One region of the Bacillus sp. AMCV2 genome, then DNA from elsewhere that is predicted to be linked to it. Evidence: riboswitches for the same ligand, from Rfam matches in the RefSeq annotation. Region 1 holds a riboswitch; each other region holds the start of a gene.
The links. Region 1 has a riboswitch for S-adenosylmethionine ahead of metE (5-methyltetrahydropteroyltriglutamate--homocysteine S-methyltransferase). Riboswitches for the same ligand answer to the same signal wherever they lie in the genome.
Positions count from the first base shown of each region.

Region 1 (7,217 bases):
AGATGCTCCACACGTCTTTTCGCACAAGCTTGAAGCGTGTTTTCCAGAATAAACTTCGCCCGTTCGGTATCAATGTCACCGACAAGCGGCAGCAGAGCTGTTGATTTGCTCAGGGTAATGACAGGTGAGCTTAATTCCAATATCATTTCTCTTTGGGCGTTTAATTGCTGCTTGGCATTCATTTCAGCGTGATCAACGAATGTATAAATGGTGAAATCAAATACTTTTACAATCAAATCTGCCCATTTTTGCTTCTCTCCCGGTTCAAACGCTGATTCATTTTCTTCTGCGAACTTCTCAAAATACTTCGTATATAATCTCCTGTTTCTCATAAACTCCCGAATGACATACTGAACCGGTGTGTCGAGATGTTTTTGATCGTTGGTCAGCTCAATGACCCACTCTTGAAACTCTTCGAGAAATTGTTTTTCCGGTAAAACATACATGTAATTCAGATGCCGGTAAAATTCTCTGTCCTGCTCTTTCAATTCTTCCGTTACTGTTGCATTATGTAGGGCGTAAAGCGAATTCGGATCACTTTCCTCCATCGTTTCAATCCATTCCTCGGCCATTTGTTCCACATGCTCTGAAAAAAATGCATATAATTTTTCATTCAGTTTCATGACACTGCTCCTTTCCCCAACACTATTATAACTTGACTTACAGTTGAATCCCAGTCATACACGCCGAAGCCATCCAATATTTTGAAGATTACTAATTCTTTGGTGTGTATCCTATTTTTTCAAAATGCTTCAAATGGCTCTGTCCGAGCGCTTGCTTTTTTCATATAATATGAGGCAACACCCTTGAATCCACTTGAAAGCATAAAAAAGGAGGGCTTTTTTATGAATGGTGAAATCCGCTTGATCCCGTATGTGACGAATGAGCAGATCATGGATGTAAACGAGCTTCCTGAGGGCATTAAAGTGATTAAGGCGCCAGAAATGTGGGCAAAAGGGGTAAAAGGCAAAAATATTAAAGTTGCTGTATTAGACACGGGCTGCGACACAAGCCACCCTGATTTAAAAAATCAAATCATCGGCGGAAAGAACTTCACGGATGACGACGGCGGCAAGGAAGATGCGATTTCCGACTACAACGGACACGGCACACACGTCGCCGGAACAATTGCAGCTAATGATTCAAACGGAGGCATTGCCGGAGTCGCGCCTGAGGCAAGCCTATTGATTGTGAAGGTTCTTGGCGGCGAGAACGGCAGCGGACAATACGAATGGATAATTAACGGCATCAACTACGCGGTGGAACAGAAAGTCGACATCATCTCAATGTCCCTTGGAGGGCCAAGCGATGTGCCAGAGCTAAAAGAAGCAGTGAAAAACGCAGTGAAAAACGGAGTGCTTGTCGTTTGTGCAGCGGGAAATGAAGGTGACGGCGACGAACGCACAGAAGAGCTTTCCTACCCCGCAGCTTATAATGAAGTGATTGCAGTTGGATCTGTTTCTGTAGCGCGAGAATTATCAGAATTTTCTAACGCAAATAAAGAGATTGACCTTGTGGCACCAGGAGAAAACATCTTATCCACCCTTCCCAACAAGAAGTACGGTAAGCTGACCGGCACTTCAATGGCTGCCCCTCATGTCAGCGGTGCGCTTGCTTTAATCAAAAGCTATGAAGAAGAATCATTTCAAAGAAAGCTTTCTGAATCTGAGGTTTTCGCACAGCTAATCCGCAGGACACTTCCTCTTGATATTGCAAAAACGCTGGCAGGCAATGGATTCCTGTATTTAACAGCTCCTGATGAGCTCGCAGAAAAAGCAGAGCAATCACATTTGTTGACCCTATAAGATTATTTTTCTTATATAATATACACCACATCATGTAAATAAAAATTTCAAATTCTATGTTGACAATGAATTTGAATTACTGTTAAGATTACCAACAAATGATTCAACTTTTCAAAAAATTAATAACATTTTCTCTTATCGAGAGTTGGGCGAGGGATTGGCCTTTTGACCCCAACAGCAACCGACCGTAATACCATTGTGAAATGGGGCGCACTGCTTTTCGCGCCGAGACTGATGTCTCATAAGGCACGGTGCTAATTCCATCAGATTGTGTCTGAGAGATGAGAGAGGCAGTGTTTTACGTAGAAAAGCCTCTTTCTCTCATGGGAAAGAGGCTTTTTGTTGTGAGAAAACCTCTTAGCAGCCTGTATCCGCGGGTTAAAGAGAGTGTTTTACATATAAAGGAGGAGAAACAATGACAACCATCAAAACATCGAATTTAGGATTTCCGAGAATCGGACTGAACCGGGAATGGAAAAAAGCACTTGAAGCGTATTGGAAAGGCAGTACTGATAAAGATACGTTTTTAAAGCAAATCGACGAACTATTTTTATCCGCAGTAAAAACACAAATTGACCAGCAGATTGATGTTGTGCCTGTTTCTGATTTCACACAGTATGACCATGTACTCGACACAGCAGTCAGCTTCAACTGGATCCCGAAACGGTTCAGACATTTGACTGACGCTACCGATACATACTTCGCTATCGCCCGCGGAATCAAAGACGCTGTATCTAGTGAAATGACAAAATGGTTTAATACAAATTACCATTACATCGTTCCGGAATATGACGAGAGCATTGAGTTCCGTCTGACAAGAAACAAACAACTCGAAGATTATCGCCGGATCAAACAGGAATACGGTGTGGAAACAAAGCCTGTGATTGTCGGCCCTTATACGTTCGTTACGCTCGCTAAAGGCTATGAACCGTCCGAAGCAAAAGCGATCCAAAAACGCCTTGTGCCATTATATGTACAGCTTTTGAAAGAACTTGAAGAAGAAGGCGTAAAATGGGTTCAAATCGATGAGCCGGCGCTCGTTACCGCCTCTAGTGAAGATGTCCGCGGCGCAAAAGAGTTATTTGAAAGCATTACAAGTGAGCTTTCATCCTTGAATGTGCTTTTGCAGACGTATTTTGATTCTGTTGATGCGTATGAAGAGCTGATCTCTTACCCGGTTCAGGGAATTGGCCTTGATTTCGTTCACGACAAAGGCAGAAACCTGGAACAGCTTAAAACACATGGTTTTCCGACAGACAAAGTGCTGGCAGCCGGCGTTATCGACGGACGCAACATTTGGAAAGCGGACCTTGAAGAGCGTCTCGATGCCGTTCTTGATATTCTCAGCATTGCAAAAGTTGATGAACTGTGGATTCAGCCTTCCAGCAGCCTGTTGCATGTTCCGGTAGCGAAACACCCTGATGAGCATTTGGAAAAAGACCTATTGAACGGATTGTCCTACGCAAAAGAGAAGCTGGCCGAGCTGACAGCTTTGAAAGAAGGTTTAGTATCAGGAAAAGCGGCGATCAGCGAAGAGATTCAGCAGGCTAAGGCTGATATCCAGGCGCTTAAACAGTTTGCAACAGGCGCCAATTCTGAACAAAAGAAAGAGCTTGAGCAATTAACTGATAAAGACTTCAAGCGCCCGATTCCGTTTGAAGAACGTTTAGCCCTGCAAAATGAATCTCTCGGCCTTCCGCTTTTGCCGACGACAACGATCGGCAGCTTCCCGCAGTCTGCTGAAGTGCGGAGCGCACGCCAAAAATGGCGGAAAGCTGAGTGGTCCGATGAACAGTATCAAAACTTTATCAATGCGGAAACAAAAAGATGGATTGATATTCAGGAAGAATTGGAGCTTGATGTCCTTGTTCACGGCGAATTTGAACGGACAGACATGGTCGAATACTTCGGTGAAAAGCTGGCCGGTTTCGCCTTCACTAAATATGCCTGGGTTCAATCATACGGCTCACGCTGTGTCCGCCCGCCAGTCATTTACGGAGATGTTGAATTTATTGAACCGATGACAGTGAAAGACACAGTCTACGCACAGTCATTGACTTCCAAGCATGTAAAAGGAATGCTGACGGGCCCGGTTACAATCTTAAACTGGTCTTTCCCTCGAAACGATATCTCGAGGAAAGAAATCGCCTTCCAAATCGGGCTTGCCCTTCGCAAAGAAGTTAAAGCGCTTGAAGACGCAGGCATTCAAATCATTCAAGTCGATGAACCAGCGCTGCGCGAAGGCCTTCCATTGAAAACCCGCGATTGGGATGAGTACTTGACTTGGGCGGCAGAAGCATTCAGATTAACCACTTCTTCCGTGAAAAACGAGACACAAATTCATACACATATGTGCTACAGCAACTTCGAAGATATCGTTGATACAATCAATGATCTTGATGCCGATGTGATTACAATCGAACATAGCAGAAGCCACGGAGGATTTTTAGATTACTTAAAAAACCACCCGTATTTGAAAGGGCTTGGCCTTGGTGTATATGACATTCACAGCCCTCGTGTGCCGTCAACTGAAGAAATGTACAATATTATCGTTGATGCGCTTGCCGTCTGTCCGACTGACCGCTTCTGGGTAAATCCGGACTGCGGATTGAAAACAAGACAGCAGGAAGAAACGGTTGCAGCATTGAAAAACATGGTTGAAGCCGCAAAACAGGCAAGAGCACAGCAGACACAGCTAGTATAATTTGAAAAAACCATCTGCATTTGGCAGATGGTTTTTTCTATTAGAAAGCGGAAATCGGTTTCCGATGCTTCCCGTCCCCTTCTATTATTATTTCGGCTGTTCCATTTTCATCAAATTCCACAAGGCTCAATGATGTATCATGTATGTAAGCAGAATTCCATATGTCATTAACGCGTCTTCCCTTTATGATATTTAACAGCATTAATATAAAGACAGAATGGGTAACCAAGAGAACATTACCGGAAGAATGGCTGTCTAAAATCGTTTGGAGTGCCAGCCTTACCCGGTTTTCAAAGTCAAAAAACGTTTCACTTCCCTGCTGGCGATAAGCTTCGGGATAATGAAAATAAGCGTGAAAAAGATCTGGTTCGTCCCTTTCAATATCCTCTTGTTTTTTCCCTTCCCATGAGCCCAGTGACATTTCTCTGAACATATGATCTATCACCAGCGGGAGCCTGCGCGACCCTAGTGCGGTTTTTGCTGTCTCTTCTGTCCGCTTGCTCGGGCTGATGTATACCTGATTCAATTCAATATCCTTCAGACGCTCCCCAAGAGCACGGGCATTGTACAGCCCAAGTTCTGTTAAATCAGAATCCATCCAGCCCTGCATCCGTTTTTCTACGTTCCATTGGGTCTGTCCGTGTCTGGCAATATATAAATGCAGCATGATTACCCCTCCTCTTTTCTCCTCTTATCTTAGCAAATCCCCCAAAAACTTTGTTTATTTTACACTTTTTTGAGAATGTTCTTTGCCCTTTTTTCGGCTATACTAATAACACTCTATTGACAGGAGGGATTGGGATGAATCATGAAACGTTCTTAAAACGGGCTGTCACTCTCGCATGTGAAGGAGTGAATGCAGGAATCGGCGGGCCTTTTGGAGCCGTTATCGTGAAAGACGGAGTCATTATTGCCGAGGGACAGAACAACGTCACAACAAGCAATGATCCGACTGCCCACGCGGAAGTCACTGCTATTCGGAAAGCCTGTAAGGTGCTAGGAGCATACCAGCTTGATGACTGCATTTTGTATACGAGCTGTGAACCATGCCCAATGTGCTTGGGCGCCATCTACTGGGCCCGGCCTAAAGCCGTTTTCTATGCAGCTGAGCACACTGACGCTGCCGAAGCCGGGTTTGATGATTCATTCATTTATAAAGAAATTGATAAACCTGCTGAAGAAAGAACGATCCCCTTTTATCAAGTGACTCTTATGGAGCATTTATCCCCGTTTCAGGCATGGCGGGATTTTGCCAACAAGAAAGAATATTAAAAGGATCAGGCATGTGCGGCCTGATCCTTGTTATTTCTCCAAGTAGCCGCTTTGCCCTGTGCAAATACAAAACAGCAATCATGCGAGCCGGAATTCAGCTTGGCAGACACCGAGCCAGCCGCCCCCTTCATCTGTAACTTTTGCAGGCTTTAAACGCTGTGATCGCTTCTCTGACGTTTTATCAATAATCTGTGCCCACTCCTACCCCGTTCCGCGTCAATTCATAATGGATATAAGTCTGAATCCATTTATAAGAAATGTCTCAGACCTCGAAAAGATCACACCCGCTCCGACACAAAAAAACATCCTGAGAACCCTCAGGATGCCGGTCATTATTTTAATTCTAGTTTTACATCAACATTTCCTCTGGTTGCCTTTGAGTAAGGACAGAATTCATGAGCGGCGTTGACAAGCTCTTGTGCCTTTTCCCGATCTAAATCTTTCGTGTTCACAACAAGTGTGACACCAATTTTAAACCCGCCGTCGCTCTCATCCTTCATGAGGCTGACCTGCCCTTCAATCTCCGAATCAATTTCGATATTCTGCTCTTTGGCTACGTGTTCGAGCGCGCCGCCGAAGCATGCAGCATACCCTGCCGCAAAGAGCTGTTCCGGATTTGTGCCGGTTTGTCCTTCTTTTTTGGCATTTGGCATGACAATATCAAAATCAAGAACACCGTCATCTGATGTAATATGTCCTGCCCGTCCGCCTCGCGCGGTTACTTTTGCTGTAAATAGTGACATATTTCCCAACCTCCTTATTTGTATCTAGTTGTTATATTTCCCTTTCTGATCTTTTTAAACATGCTAAGTTTGCCGAGAATAGGAAAAGTGAGGTTTTTCAGATACAATAGAATCGAATGACAAAAAAGAGTTGGTGAACAAAATGGAAAATAAATTTGATCATATGAAATTGGAGAATCAGCTTTGTTTTTTGCTATATGCGAGTTCGCGGGAAATGACAAAGCAATACAAGCCGCTGCTTGATAAGCTGAATATAACATACCCTCAATATTTGGCTTTGCTATTGTTATGGGAACATGAAACGCTTACTGTCAAAAAAATGGGCGAACAGCTGTATTTAGATTCAGGGACGCTCACTCCGATGCTTAAACGAATGGAACAACAGGGTTTGATTACGAGAAAAAGATCTGAAGAGGATGAGCGGTCCGTGTTGATCAGCCTGACAGAGGACGGAGCGTTATTAAAAGAAAAAGCGGTTGATATTCCAGAGACAATTCTGGGGCTCTCAAAGCAGTCTGGGGAGGATCTCAAACAGTTAAAATCCGCTCTATATACATTGCTGGAAACACTTCATCAAAAAAATTGAGGATGCCTTGTACAGGCATCCTCTTTTTATTTATTCAGCAACTTCAAGTGTCACATCAATATTTCCGGAGGTTGCTTTTGAATACGGGCAGACGCCGTGCGCTTTTT
Region 1 is NZ_JBVYIB010000002.1:1,377,706-1,384,922, reverse strand. Features, by position in the region: gene rsbRB (RsbT co-antagonist RsbRB) at 1-623, opposite strand, end outside; gene isp (serine protease Isp) at 846-1,805, shown strand; SAM riboswitch class I at 1,938-2,093, shown strand; gene metE (5-methyltetrahydropteroyltriglutamate--homocysteine S-methyltransferase) at 2,221-4,509, shown strand; gene AC0OMA_RS07345 (histidine phosphatase family protein) at 4,550-5,176, opposite strand; gene guaD (guanine deaminase) at 5,311-5,781, shown strand; gene ohrB (organic hydroperoxide resistance protein OhrB) at 6,114-6,524, opposite strand; gene ohrR (organic hydroperoxide resistance transcriptional regulator OhrR) at 6,667-7,110, shown strand; gene AC0OMA_RS07325 (organic hydroperoxide resistance protein) at 7,141-7,217, opposite strand, start outside.

Region 2 (7,217 bases), 1.8 Mb from region 1:
GAACATAAACAGCCTGAACCGGCGTCTCCACCTGAACATTTTTCGGAACATAAAGGAATGCTCCTCCGTTAACAAGAGCCGCGTGAAGTGCAGTTAACTTATGTTCGTCAACCTTCACGCCATCCTTCATAAAGTATTTCTCCACCAAGTCGCTGTGCTCACGTGCAGCAGTCAGAATATCAGTGAAGATGACGCCTTTGTCTTTCAATTCTTGAGAAAGAGAAAGATGTGCCGGCGTCTGGTCACGCTGTACGTATAATGTTTTATCTTCGTTTTCAACGTCGATCAGCGCTTTCACTTCATCAGTCAAATCTTCTAATGAAGAAAGCGGTTCGTTATCAACTGTATGCTTCGCGAAATTCGTGAAGTTCCAGTTTGTGATTTTTGTTTTGTCAGGTTTCGGCATCGGCAGATCCTCAGCTTGTTCAAGAGCCTGTAAGCGCAGGTTCTTCAGCCAGGCAGGTTCTTGGTGCTTTTCGGAAAAGCTTTTGAGATACTCCTGATCTACGGATAGTTTTGTACCTAGTGTCATATTAATCCCCCTAACGCTTACGCTTCTTGGCCAACAGTTTCGTCTTCAATGCCAAGTTCTTGTTTGATCCAGTCATAACCTTCTGCTTCAAGACGCTGTGCAAGCTCTGCACCGCCGGATTTTACAACGCGGCCTTGCATCATAACGTGAACAACATCCGGAGTGATGTAGTTTAACAGGCGCTGATAGTGAGTGATCATCAGGCAGCCGAAGTTTTCGCTGCGCATTTTGTTGATTCCTTTAGATACAACTTTCAAAGCGTCAATATCAAGACCTGAGTCGATTTCATCAAGGATGGCGATTTTCGGTTCAATCATCATTAATTGAAGGATTTCGTTGCGTTTTTTCTCCCCGCCTGAGAAACCTTCGTTAAGATAGCGCTGAGCCATTTCAGGGTCCATTTCAAGGAACTCCATGTTTTCGTCCATTTTGCGGATGAATTTCATAAGAGAAATTTCATCGCCTTCTTCTCTGCGCGCGTTGATTGCTGAGCGAAGGAAGTCGGCATTTGTCACACCGCTGATTTCACTTGGGTACTGCATCGCAAGGAATAAGCCTGCCTGCGCACGCTCGTCCACTTCCATCTCCAGTACATCTTTGCCGTCAAGCGTGATGCTGCCTTTTGTTACTTCATATTTAGGATGCCCCATAATAGCAGCTGATAAAGTGGATTTACCAGTTCCGTTCGGGCCCATTACTGCGTGGAATTCTCCACCTTTTATTTCAAGGTTTACACCCTTTAAGATCTCTTTTCCTTCGATTTCAACGTGAAGATCTTTGATCGTTAATGTTGAAGCAGCCATATCTATACCTCCAAAAATATATAATCATTATTCTCATTTTATTCTCATTCTAATTTTATAACAAATGAAAAGTAAATACAACTTTTTATCGTGCCTCGCACATTCCTCAAGTTTAACAAAGATCGGCACTTTATTAAAGCGATTGAAAAAGAAAAAGAGTGGATTCCCACCCTTTTTTAAAAGATTGATTTTCTCAATAAGCGCCCGCAGAAATCCGCTTGCTTTTTTGATAATCAAGCTCTCTCTGCCGCTCTACTTTCATTCTTGTTTCCAGCCGGCGTCCGTATTCCTCGTATCCAATTCCATGTGACAGCTGCATCGCTTTTTCCATTTCTGACGTATAATCGAGGTTCAGTCTGTCCTGGCTGCTGCAAATAATGAATCAATCCCTTCATATATTTGCTTTTTATTGTACCAGTGCTGCGTTGGATGCCGCAAAAACGATATGGCGTGAAATAGCGGCAGATGAGACGAAAGCATCCTTTCAGATCAAATGAGAATGGTTTTTCGGAATATTCCTTCTCTTAATGCGTGGTGTTTCCGAATTCCTCAATGCACTGTTGAACGACTGTCACGCCTTGGCTGAAAGCCGCGCCGCCTCCAAATGCCGCTGCCACACTGACAGCTTCGAGAATGTTTTCTTCTGTCGCTCCCTGATCAAGACAGCCTTTTGTATGATAGATCATGCAATATTCGTCCTGAGCATTGATGGCAATTCCGAGGGCGATCAGCTGTTTTTCTCTTTCAGTCAGAGAATTCCCGGCAAAGCACTGTTCAGTAAATTCGTTAAATTTTCTTCCCATCAGGGGCATCTTTTGTTCAAATGTGCCTAAACCATGTTTATATTGTTTTAGCGCGTCCTGCATGCTTCCTCTGTCTTGATTCAAAGAAAATCCCTCCATCTGTTTAACATTCCTTTTTATTATGAACAGCTTTTAGGAAAATACGCGAAAAAAACCCCGGAATTCTCATCCGGGATTTCACCGTGTCAGCAAACCCTCGCATTCGTTGTCAGACCTGCGCGTTGGTGCTCACGAATTACAACATTCGCTCCGCTCCAATGCTCGGCCTTCCTAGACTTCAAGGGTTTTCAATCACGCTGAAAAGATGACAAAGCCCTAAAACGAATATCGTTTTAGGGCTTTGTCAATAATTGAACCCCGGATTTCTCATCCGGGGTTTCAGTGTTATTCAGATACAGGAAGCACAGCTCCGTCGTATTTTTTCTCGATGAAGTCTTTGATCTTTTTAGAGTGAAGAACTTCCATCAGCGCTTTGATTTTTGCAGAATCTTCTTCGCCTTTTCTTACTGCGATGATGTTAGCGTATGGGTTGTTTTTCGTTGATTCTACTTCAATTGCATCTTTTTTAGGATTTAATTTATTTTGGATCGCATAGTTTACATTGATGAAGGCCGCGTCTCCTTCTTTGTTTTCATATGCTTTTGCCGTTAATTCAGGCGCTACTTTTTTGAATTCAAGGTTTTTCGGGTTTTTCTTAATGTCTTTCAATGTTGCGTCAACTGTTTCCACCTTAGAATCAAGAGTGATTAATCCAGCGTTTTCAAGCATTGCAAGCATACGGCCTTGTTCAGCAACGTTGTTTGTCAGAATGATTGTCGCACCGTCTGGAAGGTCTTTCAGCGATTTGTATGTTTTAGAGTAAATACCGAATGGCTCTAAGTGAACAGCACCGGCATTCACAAGTTTGTAATCTGTGTTTTCTTTCATTTCTTGCTCAAGGTAAGGAATGTGCTGGAAGTAGTTCGCGTCCACTTCTTTATCAGCTAAAGCTTTATTGTACATTTTGTAATCACTAAGCACTTTCACTTTCAGCGTATAGCCTTTTTCTTTCAGCAATGGTTCAGCTTCTTTTAAAATTTCCGCATGCGGTGTTTTCGTTGCCGCAACGACAATTTCTTTCTTGCCGGATTCAGCGCCGTTATTCGAACCGCAGGCAGCCATAACTCCTGCAAATACAAGCAGTAATGCACCCAAAAATAGCTTTTTCAATGTAAATCCTCCCTTATCGTTTGTCTATAATATTTGTTATTAGATCACCGATGATTTGAATAATAAACACGATGATTAAAATAAACACAGTAGCAACGAAGGTAACATCAGCGTTATTAGACTGATATCCTTCTACGTACGCAAGGTTTCCAAGGCCTCCTGAACCAATGGCTCCGGCAATTGCCGTTGAGCCGATCAAAGCGATGGCAGTAACCGTAATGCCAGAAATAAGAGCAGGCATTGATTCCGGAATCAGCACTTTGAAAATAATCGTAGACGTTTTCGCGCCCATTGATTTAGCGGCTTCAATCACACCTTTATCCACCTCACGCAGCGCGATTTCAACAAGGCGCGCGTAAAATGGTGCCGAGCCGATTACCAGCGCCGGCAATGCGGCGTTTGGCCCTAAGATCGTGCCGACTAAAAATTTCGTAAAACCTAATAGTAAAATAATTAAAATAAGGAACGGAATCGATCTGAATATGTTAACAACGGCCGAAATCACAGAGTTGACCGCTTTATTCTGCCAGAGGCTTCCTTTGCTCGTCAGAAAGAGCAGCAAGCCGAGGATGACCCCGATGACAAAAGCAAACAGTAAAGAAATCAGCGTCATATAAAGTGTTTCATATGTCGCGTTCCATAATTCAGTTAAATCAACGTTCGGGAAGTATTTTTCAAACATTCGTGATCACCTCTGCTTTCACCTGTTTGTCATTAATGAATCGGATCACGTTTTGCACTTCTTCCTCGTCTCCGTCAATGTGGATGAACAGTGAACCGTAAGCCCCATCCTTCGTCTGCGAAATTTTCCCTTGCAGAATATTGACGCTGACATTGAAGTTTCTGATCATCTCTGTAATCAGAGGCTGTTCAGCTGACTCACCGACAAATGTGAGCTGAACCATTTTTCCTGATGCTGTATCATCAAGAAGATGCTGAAGCGTCTCTTTCGTTTCTTCCGGCTCTGTCACCTGTTGAACAAATCGTTTTGTCATTTGTTCCTTTGGATTTTTAAAGACATCGAGAACCTCGCCTTCTTCGACCACCTTGCCGTTTTCCATGACGGCGACTCTGTTGCAGATTTTGCGGATGACATGCATTTCGTGCGTAATCAGCACAATCGTCAAACCGAGTCTTTCATTAATATCGGACAATAGATCCAGAATTGAATCTGTCGTTTGCGGATCTAATGCTGATGTCGCTTCGTCACAAAGGAGAACCTTCGGATTGTTTGCAAGCGCTCTGGCAATTCCGACACGCTGCTTCTGCCCGCCGCTCAGCTGAGACGGATAAGATTTTTCTTTTCCTTCTAAACCTACCAGTTTAATTAGTTCATTGGCGCGCTTGATCCGCTCGCTCTTTTTCACCCCGGCAATTTCCAAAGGAAACATGATATTATCTCTGACAGTCCGCGACCAAAGCAAATTGAAATGCTGGAAAATCATACTGATCTCATGGCGTGCTTTTCTTAAACCGCGTCCATTTACTTCATTAATCTTGGTTCCCGCCACTTCCACGGTTCCTGAGGTTGGTTTCTCAAGGCCGTTCAGCAGACGGATTAAGGAACTTTTACCAGCTCCGCTATATCCTATAATTCCAAAAATCTCACCTTTTTTAATGGAAAGCGAGACATTTTGGACAGCATTGACATCTCCATGTTTCGACTTGTAAACTTTTGAAACATCCTGAAGATTGATCAAAGCAATCACCTGCCTTAACACTATTCTAAGAAATCTTCCGGTTTTTTTCTGCAAAAGAAAAGCCTTTCTGCACACTTGAGCAGAAAGGCTTATATAAAATGCCTTTCTCTCATCTTTCAAAGCGCTGAACGCTTCGTGTGAATTGGCACCATTTCAACAGCGTTGATGGTTGCCGGGCTTCATAGGGCACTTCCCTCCACCTCTCTTGATAAGAGAAATATATAGTCTTTTTCGTCCGGAAATTCTTAATGTAGAATAGCACGGCGAATGATTAAATGTCAATAAAATAAATGATGTCAACTTTTACTATTATAATAATTTATTATTTTTTAATTTTTTAAAATCCTCTGAAAAAATCCATTTGTCAGCCAGAGAATGGCTTCCAGTTTTAACAGGGCCCTGAATGATCCCTTTACTTTGAGGCTTCCGCTCTGAATCAGGTGCTGAAGGGAAATGTCTCCGTGCAATAAATCAATAATTTCTGTTTGGTTTCCGTAAAAGGTCAGGTTGGACGTTTGGGGCGGGGAAACTTTTTTCATTTCTCCCTGTTCGTTTATTGAGACGGTTAAGGCTTCTGCTTCTCCTTGGAAGGTAATGAGCAATGTTGAGGCATTCAAAAGGGGTTTTAAAAACAGATGCTGATACTCATCTTCTAAAACTTCCGCTTTCTCCATATGTACAACCTCCTATTTGTTGGTCATACATACACATTTCTCTCTTTGTCGCAAGAACCCCTTTATAAAACGAACGACAATTTCATTGGATATGCTGAGAAATATGTCATAAATGGGATGCGGAAGATGATTTTTGTTTGATCAGCTCATATAAATAAGAAACGGAATAAAATGCATATCCTCTTTCGACCATCTTTCCGCCTTTAAACAGCAGAAAACAAGGGACGCTTTCAATTTGATACGCTTTTGCGAATGTCGGAGAGTAATTGACATTGTTTTGATAGAAGGCGACATCAGGCAGCATTTCTTTCACCACTGTCAGCATTTTGCTTGCAAGCTGGCAGGTGCCGCAAAACGGAGTATATAAATATAGAAGGTACACATCATCTTCAATGTGGTCAAGTTCGTGTTCTTGGAGTTCTTTCATGCTATACACCTCGGGACTTTCTTTCAAGAAAAATAGTATGGACATTCAGATTCGCACGCAGCAATACAGAGGCGACATGGTGCCTGGGCGCAGCCGCTACTTCCTTATAGGCTCTGTCGATATGGAGATGGCAGGCTTCATTAAATTCACGCTTCAGCTGTTTTCTCAATTTCTCACCTGATTCATCAGCATCAACTAATATATAGACGTCTTTATCATAAAGCTCGTCAGCCAATTCCTCAAGCCTCAGCTGGCTGATTGTTCCGTTTGTGCAGATAATGCGCACCGGCTCATTCAGGACGCTTTCGATTTTCTCTTTATCTGATTTCCCCTCGACAATCATAACCTTTTCCAGCTCATCCATCTTCATCTTGTTCACCTGCCGCGTCAAATTTGAAACGTTCAGATTGTAAAAGAAGGCAGTGAAATTCACCGCCAACATTAACACCAGCCGTTTTCGTAGTCACAATCTACATATTTTGCGTCGTCTCCAGAGACCACATCGGCTGTCTTATAAAATTTCTCATTTTCAAAGGAATAACCGGACTTAAGCTCATATTCATTCATGCTTGTCATTTGGCCGATCATCTCATTATCATGATATAACGAGAGCCGGCCATTTTGAAAGCGGCCTGTCACGTCATTGGTGACATCGAGCTTTTGTTTGTCGAAAGCCATATTGGACACCTCCCATAACGTTAGCGTGTCCAATTGCTTTTACGGCTATCCTGTTTTAGTCTTCTTGTGTCATCTCTTCGTATTGCTCTGCTGTCATCAGTTTTTCAATTTCAGAAGCGTCAGATGGCTCAACGACGATCATCCATGCTTTTTCGTACGGAGATTCGTTGACGAATTCCGGACTGTCATCAAGATCTTCGTTTACTTCCACAACTGTTCCGTTAATCGGTGCATAAAGCTCAGATACCGTTTTAACGGATTCAACACTGCCGAATGGCTCGTCCGCTTTGATTTCAGCGCCCACTTCAGGAAGTTCGACAAACACGATGTCGCCTAGTTCGGACTGGGCAAAATGCGTAATTCCGATTCTGGCTTTTTCTCCTTCAACTTT
Region 2 is NZ_JBVYIB010000002.1:3,187,784-3,195,000, forward strand. Features, by position in the region: gene sufD (Fe-S cluster assembly protein SufD) at 1-532, opposite strand, end outside; gene sufC (Fe-S cluster assembly ATPase SufC) at 550-1,335, opposite strand; gene AC0OMA_RS16575 (YuzK family famiily protein) at 1,529-1,666, opposite strand; gene AC0OMA_RS16580 (carboxymuconolactone decarboxylase family protein) at 1,860-2,237, opposite strand; gene metQ (methionine ABC transporter substrate-binding lipoprotein MetQ) at 2,523-3,347, opposite strand; gene metP (methionine ABC transporter permease MetP) at 3,361-4,029, opposite strand; gene metN (methionine ABC transporter ATP-binding protein MetN) at 4,022-5,047, opposite strand; SAM riboswitch class I at 5,154-5,262, opposite strand; gene AC0OMA_RS16600 (SCP2 sterol-binding domain-containing protein) at 5,377-5,721, opposite strand; gene AC0OMA_RS16605 (thioredoxin family protein) at 5,828-6,148, opposite strand; gene AC0OMA_RS16610 (toprim domain-containing protein) at 6,150-6,512, opposite strand; gene AC0OMA_RS16615 (YusG family protein) at 6,590-6,826, opposite strand; gene gcvH (glycine cleavage system protein GcvH) at 6,882-7,217, opposite strand, start outside.
Region 2: it holds a riboswitch for S-adenosylmethionine, as region 1 does, so the genes downstream of both, metN (methionine ABC transporter ATP-binding protein MetN) here and metE (5-methyltetrahydropteroyltriglutamate--homocysteine S-methyltransferase) in region 1, are expected to answer to the same signal.

Region 3 (7,217 bases), 2.5 Mb from region 1:
CCAAAATGTCATCCCGACGTCGTTTTTCAAAACAGACATTTATGCCGCCCCTTGGCTGGGCTTGATGGGCGCAGTGATTGTGCTGGCAGCTGGGATGCTCTATTTGGAATCAAGGCGGAAAAAAGCGCAGGCATCTGGCGAAGGCTATGGCGGTTTTGATACGCAGAATGCTGCTCCTGAATCGATTGAGTCCGCGGCTGAACCGGACAAAAGCCCGATTCGGCACGCGCTTGCCTTTGTCCCGCTTATTCTCGTCGGTGCAGTGAATAAATATTTCACCATTTACTTGCCAAAGTGGTATCCGAATGGATTTGATTTTTCTTCCATAGGATTAAAGGAGTTCGGCAGGCTTGATATTTCTTCAGCGGCTGCTATTTGGTCGGTGGAGATTGCTTTAGTGATTGGCATCATCACAACAATTTTATTTGATTGGAGAAGTGTGTTTGCCCAATTGAAGGAAGGGCTGAATGAAGGGATTGGCGGCGCCTTGCTGGCATCTATGAATACGGGTGCCGAGTACGGGTTCGGCGGCATTATCGCCGCGCTGCCGGGGTTTCATAAGCTGAGCAGCGGAATTTCACATACTTTTACCGATCCGCTTGTAAATGGCGCCGTTACGACAACTGCGCTGGCGGGAATCACCGGCTCGGCTTCAGGAGGAATGGGCATTGCATTAAGCGCGATGTCAGAACAATACTTACAGGCGATTCAGGCTTACAATATTCCGCCAGAGGTGATGCATCGGGTCATTTCAATGGCATCAGGCGGGATGGATACACTGCCGCATAATGGCGCCGTTATCACGCTTCTGGCCGTGACGGGTTTGACCCACCGGCAATCCTATCGCGATATTTTTGCGATCACGCTCATTAAAACGGCTGCCGTATTTGCTGTAATCGCGATTTACAGCCTGACTGGTCTAGTGTAGAAGAAAACGAAAGGAGCATCAATATGGGAAAAGTGCTGTCATCAAGCAAGGAAGCTGCGAAATTGATTCATGATGGGGATACGCTGATCGCGGGAGGGTTTGGGCTGTGCGGCATCCCTGAACAGCTCATTTTGTCTATAAGAGATCAGGGAGTAAAGGATTTAACCGTTGTCAGCAATAACTGCGGAGTCGATGACTGGGGGCTGGGTTTGCTTCTGGCTAACAAGCAAATCAAGAAAATGATCGCTTCCTATGTCGGTGAAAATAAAATTTTTGAGCGGCAGTTTTTAAGCGGAGAGCTTGAGGTCGAGCTTGTTCCCCAAGGAACGCTCGCTGAGAGAATTCGTGCAGGCGGTGCAGGCATACCGGGATTTTATACGGCGACAGGCGTCGGCACCTCCATAGCCAAGGGAAAAGAACATAAAACATTCGGCGGCCGGACTTATGTGCTGGAGCGAGGCATTACCGGCGATGTGGCGATCGTCAAAGCGTGGAAAGCGGACACCATGGGCAATTTGGTTTTTAGGAAAACGGCGAGAAATTTCAATCCCATTGCCGCCATGGCAGGCAAGATCACGATTGCCGAGGCGGAAGAAATCGTGGAAGCAGGAGAGCTCGATCCAGATCACATCCATACGCCGGGAATTTACGTACAGCATGTTGTGCTTGGCGCGAGCCAAGAAAAACGGATTGAAAAACGAACAGTTCAGCAAGCATCGGGAAAGGGTGAGGCCAAGTGAAGGAAGCGAGAAAACGAATGGTCAAACGGGCTGTACAAGAAATCAAGGACGGCATGAATGTGAATCTCGGGATTGGAATGCCGACGCTTGTCGCAAATGAGATACCCGATGGCGTTCACGTCATGCTTCAGTCGGAAAACGGCTTGCTCGGAATCGGTCCCTATCCTCTGGAAGGAACGGAAGACGCGGATTTGATCAATGCGGGAAAGGAAACGATCACTGAAGTGACGGGCGCCTCTTATTTTGACAGCGCTGAGTCATTCGCGATGATAAGAGGCGGGCATATCGATTTGGCTATTCTTGGCGGAATGGAGGTTTCGGAGCAGGGGGATTTGGCCAATTGGATGATCCCGGGCAAAATGGTAAAAGGGATGGGCGGCGCTATGGATCTCGTCAACGGGGCGAAACGAATCGTTGTCATCATGGAGCACGTCAATAAGCATGGTGAATCAAAGGTGAAAAAAACATGCTCCCTTCCGTTGACAGGCCAGAAAGTCGTGCACAGGCTGATTACGGATTTGGCTGTATTTGATTTTGTGAACGGCCGCATGACACTGACGGAGCTTCAGGATGGTGTCACAATTGAAGAGGTTTATGAAAAAACAGAAGCTGATTTCGCTGTAAGCCAGTCTGTACTCAATTCTTAATGGGAAGGTGTTTGACATGAGAAAACAAGTCGCCTTGGTGACGGGGGCTGCCGGCGGAATCGGATTCGAAATGGCAAGAGAATTCGCCCGTGAAGGCGCTAGCGTCATCGTTTCAGACCTCCGTCCGGAAGCATGTGAACAAGCAGCCTCCAAGCTTGCAGAAGAAGGCTTGGACGCGGCGGCCATTCCGTATGATGTGACAAAGGAAGCGCAAGTTGCTGATACGGTGAACGTCATCCAAAAACGATACGGCCGCTTGGATATTTTGGTGAACAATGCCGGTATTCAGCACGTCGCTCCGATTGAAGAGTTTCCGACAGACACCTTTGAACAGCTGATCAAGGTCATGCTGACGGCGCCCTTTATTGCAATGAAGCATGTTTTTCCGATCATGAAAAAACAGCAGTTTGGCAGAATCATTAATATCGCGTCTGTTAATGGATTAGTCGGCTTTGCAGGGAAATCCGCTTATAATAGCGCCAAGCACGGCGTCATTGGACTCACAAAAGTCGGGGCGCTGGAAGGCGCGCCCCACGGCATAACAGTCAATGCGCTCTGCCCGGGTTATGTCGATACCCAGCTTGTACGCAATCAGCTTAGCGATCTATCGAAAACTAGAAATGTCCCTTACGACTCTGTACTTGAACAAGTCATTTTTCCGCTTGTGCCGCAAAAGCGACTGCTTTCCGTCAAGGAAATTGCGGATTATGCCGTGTTTTTGGCAAGCGAGAAGGCGAAGGGCGTCACTGGGCAGGCTGTCGTCCTTGATGGGGGCTACACCGCACAGTGACATAAAAAAACACACTTGCTCCGCTAGGGAATCAAGTGTGTTTTTTCTTTGCTTATTTCCAAACATCATTAGCGATCTCAACCACATGGCGGAGCTTCGCCCATTGCTGTTCTTCAGTCAGCTTGTTGCCTTCCTCAGTTGAAGCAAATCCGCATTGAGGGCTGAGGCAAAGCTGGTCTAAGCTTACATAACGGGACGCTTCTTCGATTCGGCGTTTCACGTCATCCGGATTTTCAAGCTCACCGAATTTAGATGTCACTAAGCCAAGAACAAGCTGAAGATCAGACCGTTTTACGTAACGGAGAGGCTCAAATCCGCCTGAGCGTGAATCATCATACTCTAAGAAAAGTCCGTCAAGATTCAAGCCGTCAAAAATGGTTTCGGCGGCTGCGTCATAGCCGCCTTCCGCTGTCCAAGTGGACTGGAAGTTGCCGCGGCAAATATGCATGGTTACCGTCAAGTCATCCGGGCGGTCTGCAATCGCGTCGTTAATCGATTTCGCAAACAGCTGGCGAAGCTCATCAGGCGTTGTTCCGAACGCTTCGATTTGTTTTAAGCCTTTTTCTGATAAGAAAACGGCCCACGCTGTATCATCAAGCTGGAGGTAGCGGCAGCCTCTGTCATAAAATGCTTGAATCGCTTTTTTATATGCTTTGGATACATCATGCTGGAAAAGGTGATAATCTTTTTTATACGCATCCTTTTCCAGTTTTCCGCGGAAAAACAGCATATTCGGGCTTGGAATCGTCATCTTTGGCGTCGCGTCACCGGCAATGCTATGGAGAAATGAATAATCTTCAAGCATTGGGTGAGTTGAAAAGTCGATATCACCTGTGACTTTAATGCCGCGTGCTTTTGTCTGTACGTTATGGAATTGGATTCCGTGCTCAGGAGTAAACGGCTCAACGCCATCTAAGTTTTCCAGGAAATCAAAGTGCCACCATGCTCTGCGGAATTCCCCGTCTGTCACGACGTTCAGGCCGATTTCCTTCTGTTTTTCCACAATGCGGATGATTTCATCGTTTTCAATTTGGCGAAGCTGTTCAGCCGTCATTTCGCCGGCCGCTTTTTGCAGCCGCGCTTTTTTGACGGGCTCAGATCTCAACAGGCTTCCGACTTGATCCGCGCGAAACGGCGGTTTTTTTCTTTGAAGTGATTTTTGTTCTGCGGGTGTTGTTTGTTGTGACATGTTGTCCATTCCTTCTTTCCATTCAAATATAAAAAAGCTCTTCCTTTGGATAAGGAAGAGCTTGCGTGACAATCTCAACCTTATCTTCAAGAGCAATCATTGCTCTAAAGGATTTAGCACCATTCTGTTAAACAGCGGTTGCCGGGTATCGCAGGGCCAGTCCCTCCACCTCTCTTGATAAGGAAAACCTTTTTATGAAATTTTCTGATAGTATCTATTATTCACACATTTTCTATTTCTGTCAATGATAGATTATCTCCACACATCGTTGGCAATGTCGATGACATGGCGAAGCTTTGCCCATTGCTGCTCCTCTGTCAGAAGGTTGCCTTCTTCTGTAGAGGCGAAACCGCACTGCGGGCTCAGGCATAGCTGGTCCAAGCTGACAAAACGCGCGGCTTCATTGATGCGGCGTTTCACATCCTCAGGATTTTCAAGCTCGCCGTATTTCGATGTGATCAAGCCGAGCACAATTTGCAGATCCTTGCGTTTCACAAAACGGAGCGGATCAAAATTTCCTGAGCGGTCATCATCGTATTCCAAGAAAAGGCCGTCAAGGTTTAAGCCGTCCAAAATCGTTTCCGCTACAGCGTCGTACCCTCCTGATGCCGCCCAGGTTGAGCGGAAGTTGCCGCGGCAAATGTGCATTGTGATCGTTAAATCGTCAGGCCGGTCTGCGACGGCATCGTTAATTGTTTTGGCAAATATGGCTGGCAATGTTTCTGGATCACCGCCGAGCGCCCGGACAACCTCTCTGCCTTTTTCCTCAAAGAAGAGAGACCATGACGTATCATCAAGCTGGAGATAACGACAGCCAGCATCATAGAAGGCTTTGATTGCTTTTTTGTACGCTTGGGCCAGATCATGAAAGTATTCCTCTTGATCGTCATAAATCCCTTTATCCGCCTTTTCGCCAAAAAACAGCATATTTGGGCTGGGAATGGTCAATTTTGGCGTCGCGTTACCGGCAATCTCATGTAAAAATTGATAATCAGCAAGCGCTGGGTGGCTCGTAAAATCGAGTTTTCCCGTCACTTTGATGCTGCGCGCTTTCGTTTTTGTGTTATGGAACTGAATCCCCTCAGCCGGGATGAACGGTTCCACACCGTCAAGCCCTTCCAGGAAGTCATAATGCCACCAGGAACGCCGGAATTCCCCGTCTGTTACCACGTTGAGACCGATTTCTTTTTGTTTTTCCACGATGCGGGTGATCTCTTGATTTTCGATATCACGAAGCTGTTCCGCTGTCATCTCACCAGTCGCTTTTTTTTGCCGGGCTTCCTTCACCGGAACGGAACGAAGCAAACTGCCGAATATTGAGCATGTAAAAAGCTCTTCCTTTGTGAAGGAAGAGCTTGAACGATCAAATCTCCGCCTCATCTGCAAGAACGCAATGTTCTTAAGGATTTAGCACCATTCTGTTTGAAACAGCGGTTGCCGGGTATCATAGGGCCAGTCCCTCCACCTCTCTTGATAAGGTACAACTTCATATTCAGATTTCAATTATCTTAATATTATTACTTTTGGATCAATTGTCAATGCTTTTTAGAAAATACTTTCATCTTCATCGTTATATAAAACCATATCAAGCACGATAGCGATGGCAGTGCAAATCAGAACATCTTCCTCGTTTGCAATCTGCAAGTGATAGGAATCACCCCAGCTGAGCCACTTTTTGCTCACTGACATCCGGACATTTTCCCCGTCCGTCAGCTGGAATTCATCCCTCCATAAATCACCATCGATTTCCCAGTTAAGCCCGGAAATCACAAATTTCGGTTTGAAAAACGTTACTTTCTTCGTTACCTCACAAACTGTTTTCCCGCCAATTGAAATCTCATAGCGCGGCAATAAAGACATTAGTTTTTGTTCTATGGAAACGAGCGTTTTTCCGGATGTATCTGTCATTTGTAATGAGTCTCCTAACGAGAAAAAACGTCCCTCCACCTTGAATGTTTCTTGTTCATCCCGGTCATAAATGTGAAATGCATCTTTAAATGAGAACATTTTTTGTTTCATAAATAACTCGATCATTGCTGAAGTCTCCTTTGGGTTTGCCTTGTATGAAATTACGGATAGGTGGCGAAAAGGTTTCAGGCTCTAAATCAAAACAATTTTAAAAGGCTGCGTGATCAGCAGCCTTTTCGTTTGAAATATAGAATTAGGAAAGATGCATCCGGCGTTTTTGGCGGATGGCGTCAAGGTCGATTAGGTTGTTGTGATGAGGTGCAGCTGCTGGCAGAGGGCTTGTCTTTTGCGGTTTGCGGCGATTGTCCTTGCTGAAAGAAAAAAGAAGATAGCCGCATAATGCGATGATAATAAATAGGATCATATTACATACCTCCCAAAAAAAGTTTTGGTACTCTCTATTGTACGGATAAAAAGTCAAAAAGTATTCAAAAAATTCTAAATCAATAAATAACGAGAAACTGTCCCTCTAAAACAGTATAACCTGATGACCTGAAAATAGTCTTGAATTACGCTGTTTGCTCTTGTTGATGATTGGTTCTATAGTTACTATCGACGATAAAATAAATTCCTTTATATAACTTTTAACCTAAGTTTATGTAATTCTAATTACCTGTTTTTGGGTGCTGTTTTCTTGCTTGTTTGGTTTATACCCTATTTTGCGGAATTGAACACAAAAAACCCAAATTACGGAGCATTTGGGCGGTACGGGTGAATACGGATTGTATTTAGGGGATTTGAATGTTTTATTTGAAGAAGCGTTTGAACATTTTTCTGATTTTTTGAAATGGGCTGGATTTCTTTTGCATGTTAAGCGGCCTGGAAATGATCCATTTTTTCAAGAGACTCTTTGCAGCGATTGCATGTTTTGTCATTGTTTTTCCTCCTCATTTGTTGATACTTGTTTTACGGAGGACGCGTTTAAAATGTTTCACTTTCACACAAAAAAGCCAGT
Region 3 is NZ_JBVYIB010000002.1:3,859,022-3,866,238, reverse strand. Features, by position in the region: gene AC0OMA_RS19930 (GntP family permease) at 1-928, shown strand, start outside; gene AC0OMA_RS19925 (CoA transferase subunit A) at 952-1,668, shown strand; gene AC0OMA_RS19920 (CoA transferase subunit B) at 1,665-2,315, shown strand; gene AC0OMA_RS19915 (3-hydroxybutyrate dehydrogenase) at 2,332-3,105, shown strand; gene AC0OMA_RS19910 (5-methyltetrahydropteroyltriglutamate--homocysteine S-methyltransferase) at 3,158-4,294, opposite strand; SAM riboswitch class I at 4,372-4,478, opposite strand; gene AC0OMA_RS19905 (5-methyltetrahydropteroyltriglutamate--homocysteine S-methyltransferase) at 4,547-5,674, opposite strand; SAM riboswitch class I at 5,668-5,774, opposite strand; gene AC0OMA_RS19900 (LURP-one-related/scramblase family protein) at 5,840-6,328, opposite strand; gene AC0OMA_RS19895 (hypothetical protein) at 6,456-6,710, opposite strand; gene AC0OMA_RS19890 (hypothetical protein) at 7,009-7,137, opposite strand.
Region 3: it holds a riboswitch for S-adenosylmethionine, as region 1 does, so the genes downstream of both, AC0OMA_RS19910 (5-methyltetrahydropteroyltriglutamate--homocysteine S-methyltransferase) here and metE (5-methyltetrahydropteroyltriglutamate--homocysteine S-methyltransferase) in region 1, are expected to answer to the same signal.

Region 4 (7,217 bases), 660 kb from region 1:
ATCCAAATACGATAAAAGCAGCTGTACCGATCACATAAAACAACAGCCCCATAAACATCGTTCGTTTTGCGCCAAATGCTTCGAGACATACACCCGAAAACCAGGAAGCTATGGCAAGCGCAATTCCATATATACTAAAAATGGAAGCGGACTGCTGAACGGTGAGCCCGTTTTCGATCAAAAAAGGACTGAGCCAGCCTTGTTCAAGGCCATCTCCCATCATAAACAAAACAACCCCTAAAAATCCCCAGGCAAGCCGCTTCGGTATTCCTATTTTATCCAACATATCTGTCTCCTCCTTAGATGCTCATATCAATCAATTACCGTATTACCTTATTAAAGTTGAAAATTAAATGATTCCTCAAAACAGCAGAAATGCCGCCTTAAATTAATACTTTGCTTTCTGAACCTGAAAAAAAGCGCTGTGTTCGCTTCCATTTCTCATATAAAGCCAATTCTGTCTGACAGTCCTTCGGTTCGATCACCCGGACATTTGCTGACATCTCCTCCGTTAATTGAAAGATTTCATTGCAAATGACTGCAGCTCCAACAACAGATGCCTGATGATATCCCTCTTGGACATAGACCTTTTTTTGAAGAAGGTCCGCGATATATTGAGTGAGCGCTTTGCTTTGGAATCCCCCTCCGCACACCCAAACATAGTCACGTTCAAACGGAGTAACCTCTGTTAAAATGTCAAAGTTCCATTTGATTGAAAATGCGATCTCTTCTAGCGCTGCACGTACAAAATGTGCCCTCTTTAAATGTGCTGACAGCGGGGCATCAAAAAGAAAACCGCCTCTCGTTAATGCATTCTTTTCAGCCGATAAATAAGAGCCGAGAGCCGCTACACATGCATGGTCTTCTTTTGCAAGTGCAGAAATCTCCTCCTCCATTACTTCGTACGTTTCATTCGGATAAAAAATCTGTTTTAATTTTTGATAATTCAAGCCGGTAATTCCCGGATTCGTTTCCACAAGCCAATGCCCTTGATCTGTGTGACAGTTCAGCCAGGCTTTATGTTTTGTGTCGCCATGATTCGCAGTAATTTTGGTTATTGGCGTTGTTGTCCCTGATACAATGACAATGTCCTCAAGTCCAGCTCCGGTGCTTTTGACAGCCAGCTGTGTATCCCCGCCCCCTGCTATAACCTTAGCATTTATTGAAAGGCCTAATTCGGATGCATATTCATTTGCTATCGTTCCAATTGCTGTCCCCGCTCTAACAAGAGGCGGAAGGATAGATGGAGAAAAGCCAAATATGTCGCACATCTCTACTGACCAAGTGTTTTGCTTCACATCAAACAACAGGGTTTCTGTTGCCTGTGATGGTTCATATGTTAATATTCCGCTCAGTTGGTACGTCACCCAATCACTGATGCTAGTAAAGCTTGCAGTCTTTTCCCATAAAGAGGGCTGGCGCTGTTTTAATCCATAAAGCTTGAGCGCAGAAAAAAGTGCGGTTGGCAGGCGGCCTGTGCGGCTGTATATCTCTTCCCGATCGGGAATGCTCGCCTCCCACTCTCGACCGCGATTATCGATGTTCGGCAACCCGAGAAAAGGATTGCCGTTTTGATCGATCAGAACAATTCCCTGTCTTTGGCTCGTCGATGTCAAACCAATGATGTCAATATCATGCGAACGGGATAGCGCACGTTTTGCCAAATTCATCACCTGCTTCCACAGCACCTGAGGAGAAAAATAACGGCTGTCCGGGTAAAGCGTCTCTGTGGAATACACAATGTCCTCCCGTTCAACTGTTAGAACACTGCCAGTTACACTCACGACCGCTACCCTCGCATTGCCTGTGCCAATATCAAAAACGAGATAGCCTTTTTGTTTTTTCATTCTCTTAGCCTCCTTTCTTATCCCCCTGTTTTCAGTTCGTCCTTGTTATACACTGTCGGAATATTAAGAGTTTTTTCACCCTTCCACTTTTTGAGGGCTTCATTCAGTATCGTCACGTGATGATCCTCCACTTCAAATGTTGCTCCAGCGAGATGCGGTGTTGCCAGAACATTAGGCAATGAAATCAATTCATAATCTGATTCCTCTGGAGGTTCATGATAAAAAACGTCTAATATCGCACCTCTGATTTTATGTTCTTTTAATACAGATAAAAGATCTTCACGGTTTACAACAACTGCTCTTGAAGTGTTGACGAAAATCGCACTCTCTTTCATCAGATCAAAATACTTCCGATCAATAAGTCCAAGTGTTTCCTCAGTACGAGGCAGATGGACAGAAACGATATCACTGTCTGAAAACACCGTTTTAAGAGATACTTTTTCATACAGCGGATGATCGTCTTGAATGTATGGATCGTAATACTTTATTTTACAGTCAAATGCAGTCAGCAGTTTTGCAATCCTTTGACCAACCGCCCCGAACCCAATCATGCCAACCGTTTTTCCTGATAATTCATTTCCTTTAAATTTGACATAAGCCTGTAGGTAATCACTGTCCCACTTTCCATCCTTCAGCCATTGATTCGAGACGCTGGTATGGCGGAGAAAGGTAATCACATTTCCAATAAACATTTCAGCAACGGCTTGTGCATTCCGCCCTGGTGTATAAAAAACAGGTATGCCTCTTTTTGAGGCAGCTGCCACATCCACATTGGAGGGCATTCCCCTGCAAACACCGGCAAATGAAAGTTCGGGAACAGAAGCAAATACGCTGTCTGTTACCTGATCAAGCTCAGTAATCAAGCCTGTCGCATTTGTTGCTTTTAGCAGCTGAATGAGTTCATCTTCCCGATATGCCCGGCCTTGTTCCTTCCAAGATTGATAAGCAACTGAGCCAAACAAGTTTTCTAGCTCTTTTCGTCCTTCTTCGTTGTACGGTGCTGTAACCAAAACCGTCATGGTGCAAAACATCCTTTTCATCGTATTTTTCATAAAAAAAATCTCTTTCCGAAGATGGAAAGAGATTCATATATAGGCGCGCTCTGTTACAGGCAGACGCCGGTATAAACCTTGCTTTCCTATCTTTCAAGCTGTCGCTTGCTGGAATTGGCACAATAATGTTGCCGAGGTTTCATAGGGCCAGTCCCTCCACCTCTCTGGATAGAAAATGTTGAGTATGTAATTTTCAGAATAAAGAATACGTTTATCATAAAGAAGTCTCATATTGATGTCAATCTCTTTTTTCAGAATTGACGTTATCATCGGAAATGTTATAATTCTTACAAAATATCTAACTAGAGAGAGGAACTGGGCCATGAAATCTTTTGCCACACAACAAAACGGCATTTTCAAATCCGTTTGCTCGCTGGACTGCCCGGACCAGTGCGGATTGTTAATACATAAAAAAGACGGGAAAATCGTAAAAGTGCAAGGAGACCCTGATCATCCTGTCACAGCTGGAAACATATGCAACAAAGTCCGGAATATGACGGAGCGCATCTATGATGAAAAGCGGCTGACTACACCGCTCAAACGAACAGGTGCGAAAGGCCAAGCGATATTTGAACCGATTTCCTGGGAAGAGGCAATCGATACGATCACCTCCCGCTGGAAACAGCTGATTGATGAAGAGGGAGCTGAAAGCATACTTCCTTACAGCTTTTACGGAAACATGGGGAAATTGACAGCTGAAGGAATGGACCGCCGCTTTTTTTACCGCATGGGGTCAAGCCAGCTTGAACGGACGATTTGCAGCAAAGCGGGATCTGAAGGCTATAAATATACAATGGGCATAAGCGCGGGAATCGATCCTGAGGAAACTATTCATACAAAACTATTTATTTTTTGGGGAATCAATGCGGTCAGCACAAACATGCACCAAATTACAATCGCCCAAAAAGCGCGAAAACAAGGTGCCAAAATTGTAGTGATCGATGTGCATAAAAATCAAACAGGACGTCTCGCAGATTGGTTTATTCCAATAAAGCCTGGAACCGACAGTGCACTTGCTCTTGGCATCATGCACATTTTATTTAAAGAAAACCTTCATGATGAAGCATTTCTGTCCGAGTACACGGTTGGCTATGAAGAGCTCCGTGAACACGTGAAACAATATGATCCTGAAAAGGTGTCGATGATCACCGGTGTCAGTACCAAAGATATTTACCGACTGGCAAAAATGTACGGGGAAACCTCCCCTTCTTTTATCAGAATCGGAAACGGACCCCAGCATCACGATAACGGCGGGATGATTGTAAGGACGATTGCCTGTCTTCCGGCGATCACCGGCCAATGGCTGCACACAGGGGGCGGCGCAATTAAGCATAACAGCGGAATTTTAGAATATAACACAAATGCCTTGCAGCGGCCCGACTTATTGCAAGGGCGCACACCGAGTTCGTTTAATATGAATCAGCTTGGCAAGGTGCTTTTGGAAACAGACCCGCCGATTCGCTCTCTTTTTATTTACGGAACAAACCCGGCCGTCGTTGCGCCGGAAGCAAACAAGGTCAGACAGGGCTTGCTGCGGGAAGACTTGTTTACTGTGGTTCATGATTTGTTTTTAACGGAAACGGCTGCATATGCGGACATTGTACTGCCTGCAACATCCGCTTTTGAAAATACTGATTTTTACACCTCCTACTGGCACCATTACATTCAGCTTCAGCAGCCGGTGATCAAGAGATATGGGGAAAGCAAGTCTAACACTGAGGTGTTCCGATTACTGGCTGAAGCAATGGGATTCACAGACCAGGAGCTTAAAGATTCAGATGAAGAATTAATCCGCCAGGCGCTTGACCATCCAGATAATCCGCATTTGGCAGAGATTGATTACGATGCACTTGCTAAGCATTCATTTATGAAAGCGAAACGCGAAAAGCCACTGTTTCCGGGCGAACTTCCAACGCCAAGCGGAAAAATAGAATTATATTCAGAACAAATGAAACAAGACGGCTTCCCGGCTTTACCGACATATACACCTCTTGTAACCGATAATGAACATCCGTTTATGTATGTTCCGGGGCCAAACCATAATTTCTTAAACTCAACATTTTCCAATAATGAAAAACACATCAAACTTGAAAAGACGCCAAAGCTCTTTATCAACACAAAAGATGCTGAAGAACACGGAATCGTTGATGGGGCACCTGTACGAATTTGGAACAGCCGGGGAGAATGCCAGCTGACCGCTGCAGTTGGAGAACAAGTACTGCCAGGTGTCGTTGTCAGCCAAGGATTATGGGCGGATGAACAAGGAAAAAAACAGCTTGTAAACGCGCTAACCCCAGACCGATTGTCCGATATGGGCGGCGGCGCCACCTTTTTTTCAGGCCGTGTACAGATTGAAAAGGTTTGAAAAATAATGAAACCCGGAGTATGCCAAGCCCGTATAACATAACATCGACATAATGGAGGCATACACATGGACGTTTTTTTAGGAATTGGTATTGCTTTGGCTGGATATTTTATCGGTGAAGGCTTAAAGCAGATGAACCATACAAAAGGTAATGAACAAAATGATATCTTGCTTATAAAAGAACGGGATATTTACTTTTACATCGGACTTTTTTTAGGAATAACAACGTCTGAAGCAAAACAGTTAGCTGGAGACATGGCAGACCTGCCTTACATCGAAATAAACGGAAAAAAATATGTACAGAAACATATGTTAAAAGATTGGACATTCACATTAGTTGAAAAACATCAGGGTGAATAAAACAAATCTGAGGAGAGCGAGATTCATTGTCACGCTCTCCTCTGTTTAGCTGTATGGATTGACCGCCACCAAAACTTTGTTCCATAAGCGCTGATAAAACGATAAACCACCATCTATGTTCTTTCCTCAAACGGCTCGAGATGCCCGTTCCACAACAATAGTTTTTATATTCCATTGATGACGTGATGTTCTTGATGAACGTATGTATCGTAAAACACTTAGAAAACCTATTCGGTTTGAATGTGTGCTCTCATTGTGTCCCCATACTGCGCCTTTATCCGCGGCGGAGGATTTTTTTAAAAAAATATGAAACCTAAAGCTTTTAGATTCACGCAGCAATGTTAGTGCAATACCCTGAATTTTTATTGAACCTCCATATTTCTCCGATTGGTAAAATTTAGCCTATATACTGGAACCTGTACGTTTATAAAGGATCAGAGAATCCCATAACCAGTAAATCACTGCAGTTGCAACACTTAACATATAATAAAAGTACGATTGCAATGTCCATGCTATTGATGCAGGTTCATTGATAACAAAAAACAGGAAAGCTGCGATAAATGAAACCACACTGTAAATCAATAGGTACATGACATTGAATGTTCTCGCTTTTTTTCTGCAACTTCATTTGAAGCAGAACAGCAAAAAGGCCATACACCACAAAACCGTATAACAAAGCAATTGCTGCCGTAAACAATGCAATTATCATATCGCCATACATAACGAAAGAATAAAACCCTAAAAACAAACCAAATGTAAGGCTGGATAGCCCTAATGTCATTAAATAATATGATGCGCTTTTTTTCATTTTTTCATCCCCCTTGTTTGATTTATTCACAGTGCTGTTAGTATAAATTCACAACCTTTGTATTTCTTTTATCGAGATGTCTTCCCCAACAATGCGATGATAAAAAGTTTCAAAAATACGACTTTTTATTAAATAATACGACTGGCATGAAAATGCCTCTCCTGATTGGCCAAAGCGCGAATGAAAAAAGTGCATGAATACCTGATCAACAGACAAAATAAGAAGAGTTGATATTCAACACTTTTCGTAAAGGAGTGAAACCAATGAGTAAAAAGGGAATTCAAAATTCAAGTATTGAACAAATGAGAAATGACCATGAGACTGAAACAGCTTTTAAAGCAGATAATCCTAAAAAACATGGTTCTGAGCCTAAAAGAACGAAATAAGTTCTTACCCGCACTAAAATATCAATAATCTGGAGGAAGAAAAGTGACTCAAAAAAATGGAGCCGACAGACCTGATGATTATAAAAGATTTTCTTCATTAGACAAGGAATATGATTTTCAGCAATCTATAAGCAGCAATACTGAGACAGAAAGTGTAAACACTGAAACACAAACTCATAACAAAGAAAACAAAAATGACACAACAGATGTTGCCGGGAAATACTTTGAGCCCTCAGATTATAAAGGAAGCACGCAATTAGAAAAAGGATTGGCTGAAACTCATGAACAGGTCAGCGATGACTATTTTGAAGGGACGATCGATCAAAATTTGGACTAGCCATACAAACGGAGCTAACTTAAAAGGTCAGTTAGCTCTGTTTTTAGAAACACCACAGTAAA
Region 4 is NZ_JBVYIB010000002.1:2,033,636-2,040,852, forward strand. Features, by position in the region: gene AC0OMA_RS10245 (MFS transporter) at 1-286, opposite strand, end outside; gene AC0OMA_RS10250 (FGGY-family carbohydrate kinase) at 384-1,847, opposite strand; gene AC0OMA_RS10255 (2-hydroxyacid dehydrogenase) at 1,865-2,899, opposite strand; SAM riboswitch class I at 2,983-3,074, opposite strand; gene AC0OMA_RS10260 (molybdopterin oxidoreductase family protein) at 3,222-5,264, shown strand; gene AC0OMA_RS10265 (hypothetical protein) at 5,331-5,624, shown strand; partial or broken gene AC0OMA_RS10270 (UPF0715 family protein) at 6,027-6,432, opposite strand; partial or broken gene AC0OMA_RS10275 (hypothetical protein) at 6,501-6,627, opposite strand; gene AC0OMA_RS10280 (hypothetical protein) at 6,696-6,818, shown strand; gene AC0OMA_RS10285 (YozQ family protein) at 6,862-7,155, shown strand.
Region 4: it holds a riboswitch for S-adenosylmethionine, as region 1 does, so the genes downstream of both, AC0OMA_RS10255 (2-hydroxyacid dehydrogenase) here and metE (5-methyltetrahydropteroyltriglutamate--homocysteine S-methyltransferase) in region 1, are expected to answer to the same signal.